Regions from separate parts of the Dolichospermum circinale AWQC131C genome, predicted to be linked through region 2. Evidence: predicted binding sites of a transcription regulator. Region 2 holds the regulator's gene; each other region holds the start of a gene.
The links. The regulator NtcA, encoded in region 2, controls nitrogen genes in cyanobacteria. The targets are predictions, from matches to a motif close to TNTGTANNNNNNNNTACANA.
Positions count from the first base shown of each region.

Region 1: ACIR131C_RS23300 (DUF3155 domain-containing protein) is a predicted target of NtcA. The motif match lies at 1,602-1,621, and genes of this name have one in related genera.
Region 3: glnA (type I glutamate--ammonia ligase) is a predicted target of NtcA. The motif match lies at 1,152-1,171, and genes of this name have one in related genera.

Region 1 covers NZ_KE384642.1:8,805-13,223, forward strand. The annotation lists gene ACIR131C_RS0118205 (DUF3611 family protein) at 1-83, opposite strand, end outside; gene ACIR131C_RS0118210 (cofactor assembly of complex C subunit B) at 200-733, shown strand; gene ACIR131C_RS23300 (DUF3155 domain-containing protein) at 1,202-1,573, opposite strand; gene ACIR131C_RS0118220 (sensor histidine kinase) at 1,945-3,306, shown strand; gene ACIR131C_RS0118225 (hypothetical protein) at 3,278-3,520, opposite strand; gene ACIR131C_RS0118230 (DUF29 domain-containing protein) at 3,615-4,079, opposite strand; gene rpe (ribulose-phosphate 3-epimerase) at 4,286-4,419, opposite strand, start outside.
Region 2 covers NZ_KE384603.1:28,226-32,644, reverse strand. The annotation lists gene fabI (enoyl-ACP reductase FabI) at 1-662, opposite strand, end outside; gene ntcA (global nitrogen regulator NtcA) at 1,037-1,708, shown strand; gene ACIR131C_RS0108290 (DUF3084 domain-containing protein) at 2,081-3,529, shown strand; gene ACIR131C_RS0108285 (pre-16S rRNA-processing nuclease YqgF) at 3,727-4,146, shown strand; gene ACIR131C_RS0108280 (DUF3146 family protein) at 4,151-4,414, opposite strand.
Region 3 covers NZ_KE384657.1:100,404-104,822, forward strand. The annotation lists gene glnA (type I glutamate--ammonia ligase) at 1-1,019, opposite strand, end outside; gene apcB (allophycocyanin subunit beta) at 1,390-1,899, shown strand; gene ACIR131C_RS0120565 (DUF1361 domain-containing protein) at 2,195-2,854, shown strand; gene ACIR131C_RS0120570 (TlyA family RNA methyltransferase) at 3,088-3,906, shown strand; gene ACIR131C_RS0120575 (Calvin cycle protein CP12) at 4,191-4,419, opposite strand, start outside.

The DNA of each region.
Region 1 (4,419 bases), on a different contig from region 2:
CAAAAACTAATCCAACCTGCTAGACGAAATTGTTGGGCTATAGCCCGAATGTTAGATGATGGTGTTTCTGAGTTTTGTGACATATAAAAATTAAATATTAAAAGTTAAAAATTAAAAACAAACTTCTGTTTGTTCTCTGATTCCAGAATAATTGATAATGGTTTAAGTCTACTGAAAATTTCAGACTTAAAAATTAATTATGGATGCCGCTGTTTTGCAATCTACTTTCCTGTTAACATTGCTGTTATCAGTTGGTTTGTTTTTCTTTATTCGGGCTTCAACTAAAGACCGCATAGAAGTGATGCGTTTAGTTTCACAAGAGGATGAAAATACGTTAATGACTTCATTGAAGGATTATTTTCGCACTCGTGCTTATCGAGTCTTAGCGGTAGATTCTCCCAAAAATCAAGTCACATTTGAGGGATTTGTTAGACCTAGTTGGTTTTTAGCTATATTTTTAACTACATTAGCAGCGGTGGGTTTAGGTTGTTTGTCGTTAGTTTTATCCATGCTTTTTCCTGATTTTGGGCGTTTTTTTGCGGTAATAATCCTATTTTCACCTTTAAGTGGTCTCTTGTACTGGAGAAAATCTGGAAGACTTGAGAAGGTGTCACTCCAGATAGAAAATATCCGCAGTGGACAAAACTCCTCAAGTATAATTACTGTTACTGCCCATAGAGATGAACTTGCTGAGTTACAAAAGGCATTACAGCTAAAGGTGCTTGACACTTGATTGATTGTTGAGGATGAAAACAATGAGCATCTATACCTATTCTGATGTAGAATTCTGAGTAAACTTTTGAGCAAATTGGCAGTGAGGAGGAGAAAATACTACTGCTGTTGTAAATTTTCCTAAGGACTGAGATGTAATGAGGAAAAATCTGAATTGCTGGACAGAGCTTGATAGTAGTCCAAATTAGTGAGATCATGAATTTGTCCTCATCTTTGGATTTCCTTGGCTCTGTCGCTATTCTCTGATGTGTAAGCTGACAATAAACTGATTCATGCAACTAAGTCGAGTTGATGAGGAGTTAATTATGCTATGACTTGAGAGAATCTGTTTAAACAGTTTTTAGCCCTGCTTGACAATTAGACCGCAAAATTAAAAAAAATGGAATTTTTGAAGAACCTGATCAAAATTGCCAGTTATTATTATCAGAGCTAGAAGCTACATTTAGAAGATAGGATAGTCATTTGTTGTTTAATTAACAGTTACGGCAACCAGTTCCGATACCGATAACGATGCTGGTGCCGGCACTGTCAATTGTACTGGTGCTGATACTGTTACTGTTGGTGATTCAAAACTCCTCAGACTAGGAAACAAGAAATGATTTTCTTCTACGTATTGAGCACCAAACAGGCCTTTTTCCGCCCAGAAATAACGGTCTGTTGTGTGTTCATTGCGTTTTACCAGTAGTAGCGCGGGTGGCATAATACCTTCAGCGTGAATAAACTTTCTTGCTGCTGTCACAGGTTTATCTTCGCCACTTTCGATGCTGTACTGGGGAATGTGTTCCAGTATCCGTCGTCCTTCTTGACGACGACGACTTTTCCGTTTGCGTCTCCTTGCCAACCTATTGTCCTCCTGTTTCCAGCTATAGATTGTAGTTGTAGCTACAAAATCAGTCGTCATTATATAATTTTTTTCTGAGAAAATCAATAGTTTTTAATGTTTTGATACAATTAGGAAAAAAGGATAAAAATAAAGAATAAAAATTCCCAAAAACTGCTGTCTACTAGCCATTGTCTATTACCAATCATCCATTACTAGATTAGACTAGATATATATAGCCTGATGGTGGTATGCACTTGCATGAGGTACAAAATTAGGTTAAAGGCTATGGGCTATGCACCACTTTTCTCTGGCTTGAAGTCCTGCGAGAGTTTATTTTTGCTAAACTGCTAGTGACTGCAACTTTTCTACCTCCTAAATTCCTGTAACTAATGCTAATGTCTGCCAGTTCTGATTTCCTTGCTTTATGTCGAGAGCAAATAACCCTGTTAGCCCAAGGCATGGGAGCGTCTTTTAGCGTAGTTTATTTAACACAGGAGTTGGTAGAAAAACCTACAGGCGAGGCTCGACTAATTCCAGTGATGGTGTATCCAGAAACTATAACATTAAATCCTTGTAATGAGTATGGTGAACAAGAAGAGAGTTACCCAGTCAGGCTTGCTCATGTTTTAGCATTACCAAATCAAAATATGAGGTTGTTAAAACCGACTTCAGTATCTTCCCATTCATCAGCGTCAAGCGCAGCAACAGAAAAACAAAATTTACAAGATAAACAAGATGAATATTCACTCAGTCATAATCAAATTGTTTCACCCCTGATTTATGAGGGTGTAATGATGGGATTATTAGTGACTGCGAGGGAAGATAGGGAATGGAACCAACGGGAGGAGGGAGAAATTGAACGCATTGGCAAAACTTTAGCGATCGCTTGTATTTTAGATCAACGTCGGGCTTGGTTGCAACATCAACTTGAACAGGAACAAATTCTCCAAGAGGAACAACGGGACTTATTAGATAATCTCTTACATCAGTTTCGTAACCCCTTAACTGCTATCCGTACTTTTGGTAAACTACTATTTAAGCGAATGCGAGCGGTTGATCCTAATCGGGAGGTAGCAACCAGTATAGTCCGGGAAAGCGATCGCTTACAAGAGTTATTACAAAAGTTTGATCAAGTAATTGATCTAAATACAGCCAATTTAACACCTCTTTCCCTCCCTGAGTCAAAGGCAGTAATTAAACAAAATCAAAATACACAAAAACCGGGGAAATCTGTGTTATTATTACCAGGAACAGGAGAACAGTTAACTAATTGTTCCCTAGCAGATTTGTTAGCACCTTTGTTAATATCGGCTCAAGCTATTTCCCAAGAACGAAATTTACAACTAATTACGGAAATTCCCAATCATTTACCTTTAGTCAGAGTCAATGAAAAAGCCTTGGGAGAAGTATTGAGTAATATTATAGATAATGCTTTGAAATATACTCCCCCAGGTGGTAAGATATTAGTACAATGTGGGCAACAACAGGGAAATTTCCAAGGTATTGCTATTAGTGACACAGGACCAGGTATTCCCCCGGAAGACTTAGAACATCTGGGAGAAAGACATTACCGAGGTGTACAAGCACAAACAGCAATTCCTGGGACGGGGTTAGGAATTGCTATTGCTAAACAGTTAATAGCAGAAATGCAGGGAAATATAGAGGTTTTCAGTCCAGCAATTGACTCAGTTATTACATCACCTCACACCCCAGGAACTACGGTTATAATTTGGTTGTCTGCTGTTGTTTAGGTAATTGGTAATTGGTAATAGGTAATAGGTAATAGGTAATAGGTAATTGGTAATAGGTAATTGGTAATAGGTAATAGGTAATAGGTAATAGGTAATTGGTAATAGGTAATTGGTAATTGGTAATAGGTAATTGGTAATAGGTAATTGGTAATTGGTAATTGGTAATAAAAGCTCTGATTTTATCCTTTAATCCTAGATATCCTGATTCTGACAATTTACCTAACTAGCAACTTACATTATTAGGGAAAGGGTGACAGATAAAACAATTCCATTATAGAACTTAGGCGTTGCTGAAACCAGGTATGAATTTAGGGTATAAAATCTGCATTGAGAACTTGAGCTAAAGAAAAAGGTGGTTCTTCTGGAAATAAGTTTGATGGCAGTTGGTATTTGTTAATTGTATCTTGTTTAGCGTCTTGATAACAGGGTAGAAATACATCATTTAAAATAGCTTTTAAACTAGGACTATCTGCTAGAGTATAGGTTATTTGTCGTCTTTGTTCCACGACAGTATTACGCCAACCTCTAGCGTTATCATCTTTTTCTTCTATCCAATATTGTAATTTTAATAAATGTTCAATTAAGACAACTAAGGGAGTTTTTAGTTCTTTCTTTTCACTCCTTCCCATACTATCAATTTCTTCAATCAAATTCTCGATATCTAACTGTTCTAGGTTTCTTTCTTGCAAATGTTGAACCGTGGTTTGTATCCACAGGTAAAAATCTTGATCATATAATGTTTTGTTGTTATCAATGTAAGTAATGTTAGCCATACAGAAAACTCCTTACAGAGTGTGATTACTGTATTTTAGCATAAATGCGGTTAGTTCACCCTACGGACTAAATCAATTTCATCGTCCTCAAGGCACGGTGAGTATTACCATCATAGGTCGTCTAAATAAATTTAGCATCAAAAAAAAATAAATCCCCGACTTCTCAAAGAAATCGAGGATCTAGGTTTCAATTAATTACCAGAATCTTAAACAGCAGCTAATTCTGGAGTCGGACGCTTACTGTTACGGATATTGGTAATCGCCTCAGCATAATCAGGAGCATTGAAAACAGCCGAACCTGCTACAATAGCATTAGCACCAGCTTCCAAAACTTGCCAAG
Region 2 (4,419 bases):
GTGCGACGGAGCGGGGCTACTTCCTCAACGTGATGAATCATATCTAGAATACCACCGACTGCGGAGGATGCTAAGGTGCGAATAGGACCTGCCGAAATGCCATTAACACGAATATTTTCAGGACCAAATTCGGCTGCTAAATAACGAACACTGGCTTCTAGACCTGCTTTAGCCACACCCATAACATTATAATTAGGAATTGCTCTAACTGCTCCCAAATATGTAAGAGTAATAATACTTCCGCCTTCAGTCATCAAAGGTTTAGCAGCGCCGCTCAACTGTACAAGAGAATAAGTGCTAACTTCTAAAGCCGTATTGAAACCAGAACGGGAAGTTTGGCTAAAACCGCCGGTCAAATCTTCCTTTTTGGCAAAAGCCAAACAATGGACTAGAATATCTAATTTTCCCCATTCTTGCCGGATAGTTGCAAAAGTAGATTGAATTTGCTCGTCATTTTCGACATTGCAGGGCAGAAACAAACTAGGGTTGAGCGGTTCTACCAATTCAGCCACTTTTTTTTCCATTTTACCCTTGTCATCAGGCAAATAGGTAATACCTAAATTAGCCCCCGCTTTGTGCAGTTGCTGGGCAATTCCCCAAGCGATAGAACGGTTATTGGCAATACCTGTAACTAGGGCATTTTTTCCAGACAGATTCAGCATAAACTTTGCTAATATAATTCATCATTAGGAGCATACTAGAATCTGACCCTAGTTTAACTTTGTGCGGCTAGAAATTTTCCAAAATTGGCAAAGAGTAGGCAGTAAGTACCTGGCAAATCATCACCATATTTGTAAATTTTCTCAAGAAAATTCCCAGCTTTGGGGCAAAAACCGGAGACGATAACTAGCAGAACTACTTATCAATAATTACTAGCTAACCTGAACCAAAATCATGTATCATAATCAACGAAGAACTAGAAAATATGAATTTGGGTATAGGAAAAACAAAAAAAATAACGGTGCTTTATTGATTTTTCAGGTGTATTCTTAGGTAATTAGTTTTTGTTTTTCTGGCATTGGGTAGGGGAAGGGAGATGATCGTGACACAAGACAAAGCCCTAGCAAATGTTTTTCGTCAGATGGCCACCGGGGCTTTTCCCCCGGTTGTCGAGACGTTTGAACGCAATAAGACGATCTTTTTTCCGGGAGATCCTGCTGAACGAGTTTATTTTCTTCTCAAGGGTGCGGTGAAACTGTCGAGGGTGTATGAGGCAGGAGAAGAAATAACGGTGGCTCTGCTGAGGGAAAATAGCGTTTTTGGCGTGCTGTCTCTATTGACGGGGAATAAGTCTGATCGATTCTATCATGCAGTGGCATTTACCACTGTAGAATTGCTTTCAGCGCCAATTGAACAAGTGGAGCAGTCACTCAAGGAAAATCCAGAATTATCAATGTTAATGCTGCGAGGGCTGTCTTCGCGGATTCTCCAGACGGAGATGATGATTGAAACTCTGGCTCACCGGGACATGGGTTCACGGTTAATTAGTTTTTTACTGATTCTTTGCCGTGATTTTGGCGTTCCTTCTGCTGATGGTATTACCATTGATCTGAAGTTATCACATCAGGCGATCGCTGAAGCAATTGGTTCGACTCGCGTTACTGTGACTAGACTTTTGGGAGATTTACGCGAGAAAAAAATGATTTCCATTCATAAAAAGAAGATTACTGTGCATAAACCTGTCGCTTTAAGTAAGCAATTTACTTAAAATTTATAATTTATGGGGTCAGGTCAATAAATTTTGGATTTTGGATTGACGATTTTGGATTGACTCTACCCTAAAGTGTGGAGCTTGAGGATTTTAGATTGGTGAAACATTGGATTAGTTCTGCCCTGAAATTGTAGGGGGCAACTGAAATTGTAGGGGGCAACGGCCGTTGACCCCTACTTGTACCGAAAATTCCCAATCTAAAATCTAAAATCTAAAATCTAAGATTTTTTGGTCAGGTAATGGAATTGGTACGGATTTTCAGATATTAGGGGCAACCAATTCCAAAATTACCCCCACAAATTGATTATTTATCCACAGACAATGGTTGAACGTAGTAGGCTAGATTGGTCAGTATTTCACTAGCTAACAATGACCACTGGTTACATCCTAATTGTAGCAATTCTTATCCTGGGAGGCGTAATTGCCACCGTGGGCGATCGCATCGGCACACGGGTTGGTAAGGCACGTCTCTCACTCTTCAATTTGCGTCCCAAAAAAACGGCTGTAATTGTGACTATTTTTACGGGTGGTCTGATTTCTGCCACCACTTTAGCAATTCTATTTGCTGCTGATGAAGGATTACGAAAGGGTTTATTTGAGTTGGAGGATATTCAAAGGGATTTGGGACAAAAGCGGGAACAACTAAAAACCGCAGAAACTCAAAAAGGTCAGGTAGAACGTGAGTTAAATCAAAGCAGACAAGAACGAAGTCAGGTACAACAAGAATTACAAACTATCAATAAATATTTGCGAGCGGCAAATACTAAACAAAAAGCTACACAATCTCAATTGAATCGTACTCTTAACCAACAGGCTAAAACTCAAGTACGACTTTATGAAACTCAATCTCGTCTCGGTGGAATTGTGGTTCAATATCAACAAGCTAAAACTGAATTACAAACTCTTTACAATCAGCGTCTGACATTACAAAGTGCAGTGCAAGAATTAAAGTCAGAACGGGAAAGATTGTATGCTCAAAGTAAGCAAGCTATTGATGAGGCAAAGACGGCTATTGAAAAACGCGATCGCAAAATTACTAAATTAGATAAGCTGATTCAAAACCGCAATCTACAAATTAAACAACGAGAAGAAATTATTCTGACAAGAGAATCTCGTTTACAAGAATTGGAAAAACAACAAAAATTTTTAGAACAAGAAGTAGCTAGATTAGAAAAATATTATCAGTCTTACCGTGATCTCCGGTTGGGTAAATTAGGTTTAGTTAGGGGTCAAGTGATAGTGGCAGGGTTAATTACTGTTGATAAACCTATTATGGCAACTCAGGCAATTATCCAAATTTTACAAGAAGCTAACCGCAATGCCAATATTCAATTAACTGAACCTGGCGCTAAATCTACAAATACAGAAATACTGCGTGTTACTAAAAATCAAGTTGATCAATTAATTGCACAAATTAAAGATGGTCGAGAATATGTAGTACGAATCTTTTCAGCAGGTAATTACGTTAGAGGTGAAAAGCAAATCGAATTTTTTGCAGATGCAGCCCGAAATCAACTAGTGTTTTCATCAGGTGAGGTACTGGCTACAACTACAGCCGATTTAATTAATATGACATCTGACCAACTGCGTCAACGTCTAGATTTACTAGTTTCTGCTTCTCAATTTCGCGCTCGAAATGCGGGAATTGTTGAAGCTGTAGAAGTAGAAGGGACTTTTATTCGCTTTGTTACTCAATTACAGCAAACAGAGCAAGAGATAGAAGTTAAAGCCGTAGCCGCAGAGGATACTTATACTATTGGTCCATTAAGAATAAAATTAGTGGCTTTATTAAATGGACAAATTCTTTTCACTACGTGAACAATCAAAAATCAATTTAACATAAACTAATAACAAAGCAGAAATTGACACAATTACTAAATTAATTTACAATAACAAATGATTGACTTACAATAATAAATGATTAACTTACAATAACAAATGATTGACTTACAATAACAAATGATTGACTTACAATAACAAATGATAATAACAAAGAATTAAAAATAATGTATCCAATGACTAACATACAACCTGTAGTTTTAGGATTTGATCCTGGTCGTGATAAATGTGGTATTGCGGTAATGGGATTAGATAGACAACTGTATTATCATCAAGTGATATTAGCAGAAGAGGCGATCGCTAATATTGAAGTACAATTACAAAAATTTCCTGTATCGTTAATAGTGATGGGAGATCAAACAACAGCTAAAAAGTGGAAACAGCAACTTAATCAAGAATTAAGTAAACCGACAAATATTATTTTAGTTGATGAACGTTATTCTACCTTAGAAGCACGCGATCGCTATTGGCAGATGTATCCACCCCAGGGTATAATTAAACTATTACCCAAAGGAATGCGTCAACCTCCCAGGGCAATAGATGATATTGTGGCAGTCCTTCTGATTGAAAGATACTTAAACCGACTAACTAACTAATAATTTAAAGTTCAGCCCGAATTGTGAAAGCATAATCTCCCCCAGGTTCTAATTGATAATCTTGTTGTTCTAAAAACCGTCCTAGAGGTTCTTTAATTAAAGCACGACCTTGGGAAGGCTTTACAGAAAGTTCCCCCCGACGAAAATGCCACTGGAAATGCCATTGAAAATTACCAGCGCTGACTTCACCTTCAAGAAAGCCCTGTTGCCAAGATTGGCGAATAATTCTAACATGGGCGGTAGTTTCTGGCAGACGTTTTGCACTCACGCTTA
Region 3 (4,419 bases), on a different contig from region 2:
CGATTACCTTGGGAGTAAGCCAAGTTTACAGGTGCTTCATAACCAGGTACAAGACGCTTGTAAGAGTTTGTTGTGGGGTTAGTGATTGCCAACAACGCTGGAGCGTGTTTGAGAATACCACCAATGTAGTAAAGTCCCATTTCACTCATACCAGCGTACTTGTCACCCGCAAAAAGAGGTTGACCATTTTTCCAGATAGACTGGTGACAGTGCATACCAGAACCATTATCACCAAAAATGGGTTTAGGCATGAAGGTGACAGTTTTGCCATATTTTCTAGCAACGTTCTTAATGACATATTTGTAAGTCATTAACCAGTCAGCAGCTTCAATTAACTTACCAAAACGGAAACCAAGTTCGCACTGACCACCGGTGGCTACCTCATGGTGTTGTTTTTCAATAGGTACACCACAATCTTTCATGATCAACAGCATTTCCGTCCGCATATCTTGAAAGCTGTCTGTGGGAGGTACGGGGAAGTAACCTTCCTTAACGCGGGTTTTATAACCCAGGTTAGGCTTTTCTTCTCTACCAGTATTCCAACGACCTTCTACAGAATCTACATAATAGTAACCTGAGTTAGTGGTTTGGTCGTAGCGGACATCATCAAAAATGAAAAATTCAGCTTCAGGACCAAAGAAAGCTGTATCACCAAGTCCAGTAGAAGCTAAGTAGTCTATGGCTTTTTGGGCAATAACGCGGGGACAACGGTTATACCACTGACCTGTACGAGGTTCTTTAATACTACAAATGATACTTAGAGTTGGTTCTTTCATGAAGGGATCGATCCAAGCAGTGTTGGGATCGAGTACCATTGTCATGTCAGATTCTTCGATACCCTTCCAACCCCGAATACTAGAACCGTCGAAGGGAACACCGTCAGAGAATGAACTTTCATCAATTTGGTCTTGGTACATGGTCAAATGCTGCCAAGTTCCCAGTGTATCAATGAATTTCAGATCAATCATCTGAATTTTTTCGTCTTGAATCTTCTTCAAGATTTCTTTTGGGGTTGCCATTGTTACTTTACTCCTTCTGTAGGCAATTACCTAATATAAACCCAAACCATCATAAGACGTTCTCACCCTGTTACGCTCAACCAAGTTGTCACACACCACCTGAAATATCGTAAATAGTTAACTTGACATGATTTTGTCATGTTAGTTACAGATTGTCTGGATTACAGGTTATGTTAACCTTTCTTTCGTAATTTGTACAAAACTATAAACTTTATCATCAAGGGTCAACTTTGGCATAAAATCCTTAAGTAGTAGATGAATAGTTTTGTGCCAAAGTCTATTTTATGCGAATTGGCACAAAATTCTATTGGTGCGTAATTGCAGCCAATTTAATATCAAACCATAAATAGTTGACAATTGGGAGAAAAAAATGCGCGATGCCGTTACAACTTTAATTAAGAATTATGACGTAACCGGTCGTTATTTTGACCGGAACGCCATTGATAGTCTCAAATCTTACTTTGAGAGTGGAACAGCCAGAATACAAGCCGCAGCAGCAATTAATGCTAATGCAGCCGCAATTGTTAAACAAGCTGGTGCAAAGTTATTTGAACAGTTACCAGAATTAATTCGTCCCGGTGGTAATGCTTATACAACTCGTCGTTTTGCGGCTTGTTTACGGGATATGGACTATTATCTGCGCTATGCTACCTATGCGTTAGTTGCGGGTAATATGAATGTACTTGACGAGCGTGTGTTACAAGGACTACGGGAAACTTACAATTCCTTGGGTGTACCCATTGGTTCAACAGTGCAAGGTATCCAGATTATGAAGGATCTTGTTAAAGAACAAGTAGCAGTTGCGGGTATTACCAATGCTGCTTTTGTGGATGAGCCTTTTGATTATATCACTCGTGAGTTGAGTGAGATTGATGTTTAGGACTTAATTGTTAGGGGTAATTCATATTACCCCTAGATGTTATTTCGCGCAAAGGTACAAAGTCGTAAAGTTAAAGATCTTCAATTTTTTAACAATTTTTTAATGTTATGATTTCATATTTTTAATGTTATGATTCATAATCAAACCTCCGTGTTCTCTGTGCCTGGAGTGGTTCGTTAAATAAAATAATTTATTGGCAGTCCATTTTGATATAAAAATGATTTATAATATGAATACTGTGCAACACTGTGCAACCAAAAACAGAAATTATTCTAGTTAATACTATTAAAATTGTATGAAACCAGAAATCATTGCCTTAATGAAAACTGTTCTGCATATATTACAAGTGAATATGCGGTGGATGACATGGAATTTATTTTTAGCTTTTATTCCCCTAGCTTTAAGTGTTTGGTTATTTCGCAATAAACGTAGTCGTTCTTGGTTACGTTGGCCAGTATCTCTGACTTTTTACGCTTTTTTACCAAACGCACCTTATTTATTAACTGATGTTATTCACTTAATACATGATATTCGCACAGTCCAGTCAATATGGATGATTACATTAGTCTTAATTCCTGTTTATTTTGTAGTAATTTTCTCCGGTTTTGCAGCCTATGTCATATCATTAATAAACCTGGGTTATTATTTACATCGCATTGATAAAAGTAAATGGATTTTTCCAGTTGAGTTAATTACTCACGCGCTTTGTGCTGTGGGTATTTATTGGGGAAGATTTTTACGTTTTAATAGTTGGGATTTTGTCACTCAACCAGATGAAATAATTACAAAAGGTCTGGAGGAACTTCTTGGTAAAGAACCATTAATTATCATTACCCTCACTTTTATCATTCTTTGCGGTTTACATTGGTTGCTGAAAAAAATTATTCTGAATTTTGTTGATAGAGGTTTTGATCCACGTGATAAAGTTCAGGTTCGTCATATTCACAGGTTTTAATTCAGATGATAAAATTCATCGTTTTAATTAGATAATATTGTAGATGACTAAAAGGTGACTAAGTAGATGAACAGAAAAATTTAAAGGTATGTGAAGAAAAGTAAAATCACTCAAAACTCTCTTCCTGTTCCCTGTTCCCTGTTCCCTGTTCCCTTGCCCCAACGACAATTTTTAACGCCCACCTACTTAAAATCTGCAATTCGGAGATTTTGTAAGCATTAAAGAAGGTAACATTGGTTAAACAAAGATTAGATACATTATTAGTTGATTTGGGATTGTCTCCTTCTCGTCAACAAGCACAAAGACTTATTCAAGCTGGAGAAGTAACTGTAAATCAACAAATAATTGATAAGGTAGGAACTGAGGTTGATATTACCGCACAAATTCAAGTTAAAGAACGTCCTCTTTTTGTTTCTCGTGGTGGAGAAAAATTGGCTAAAGCTTTAGCACAATTTGCGATTTCTGTAAGGGGAAGAATTTGTTTAGATGGTGGAATTTCTACCGGAGGTTTTACAGATTGTTTGTTAAAATCTGGTGCGAAACAAGTTTATGGAATTGATGTCGGTTATGGACAAGTTGACTGGAAAATCAGAAATGATCAAAGGGTAATTTTAAGGGAACGCACGAATTTACGTCAATTACAACCACAGGAATTATATACTGAAAATGCTATATTTCCTGATTTGGTGGTTGTGGATGTTTCGTTTATTTCTCTGACTAAAATTTTACCTGCTATCTGGGGATTAACACAACCTTCCAGAGAGGCTGTATTGCTGGTAAAACCTCAATTTGAAGTCGGGAAGTCTCGCATAGGAAAAAAAGGCGTTGTGCGTGATTCTGATGACCAAGCAGATGCGATTTTTCAGGTGATGCAAAAGGCTTTAGAATTAGGTTGGAAATATAAAGGTTTAACTTATTCCCCCATAACTGGACCTGCGGGAAATATTGAATATCTTTTGTGGTTAAAAATGGAAAGCGATATTATACCACCAACCTTAGCTACTATTCAAGACATTACTAAACAAGTAATTCAAGAGTTCATCAAAAAATAATCAATAATTAAACTTTACAGTCTTTCTGTAAATAAAATTATCAATTATGTAAACTTATTCATTACTAATGTAACGTCATACACTCATAATGTCGTGCTATACATTAATTATGTAATATCATCAAATAAGAATAGATTTAAAAAACTAATAATGCAAGATTAAACAATAGCATTGTTGCAAATTATATAAAAATCTAAATAAACTCATTTAGTATATAAATCCCCGACTTTTGCAATAAATCGGAGATTTGAATATCTATTTTTTTTGAAGTGTAGCTATTTAAGTTAAATATCGTAAATTAAACACTCCAAAGCGTCTGGATACATTTCACAATATTCTTCTAAACTTGTTTTTCGGTGTTTTACTTGTTTTTGATAGGCTTTTTCTACTTCCAATTTTTCAACAACATTCCAAGCTAATACACAATTAATAGAACTATTACCATTTTCTTCGCAAGTTGTTCTGGCTTTAACAATAGCTTCAAAAATTGCTTCTTCAATGGGTTTTTTACAA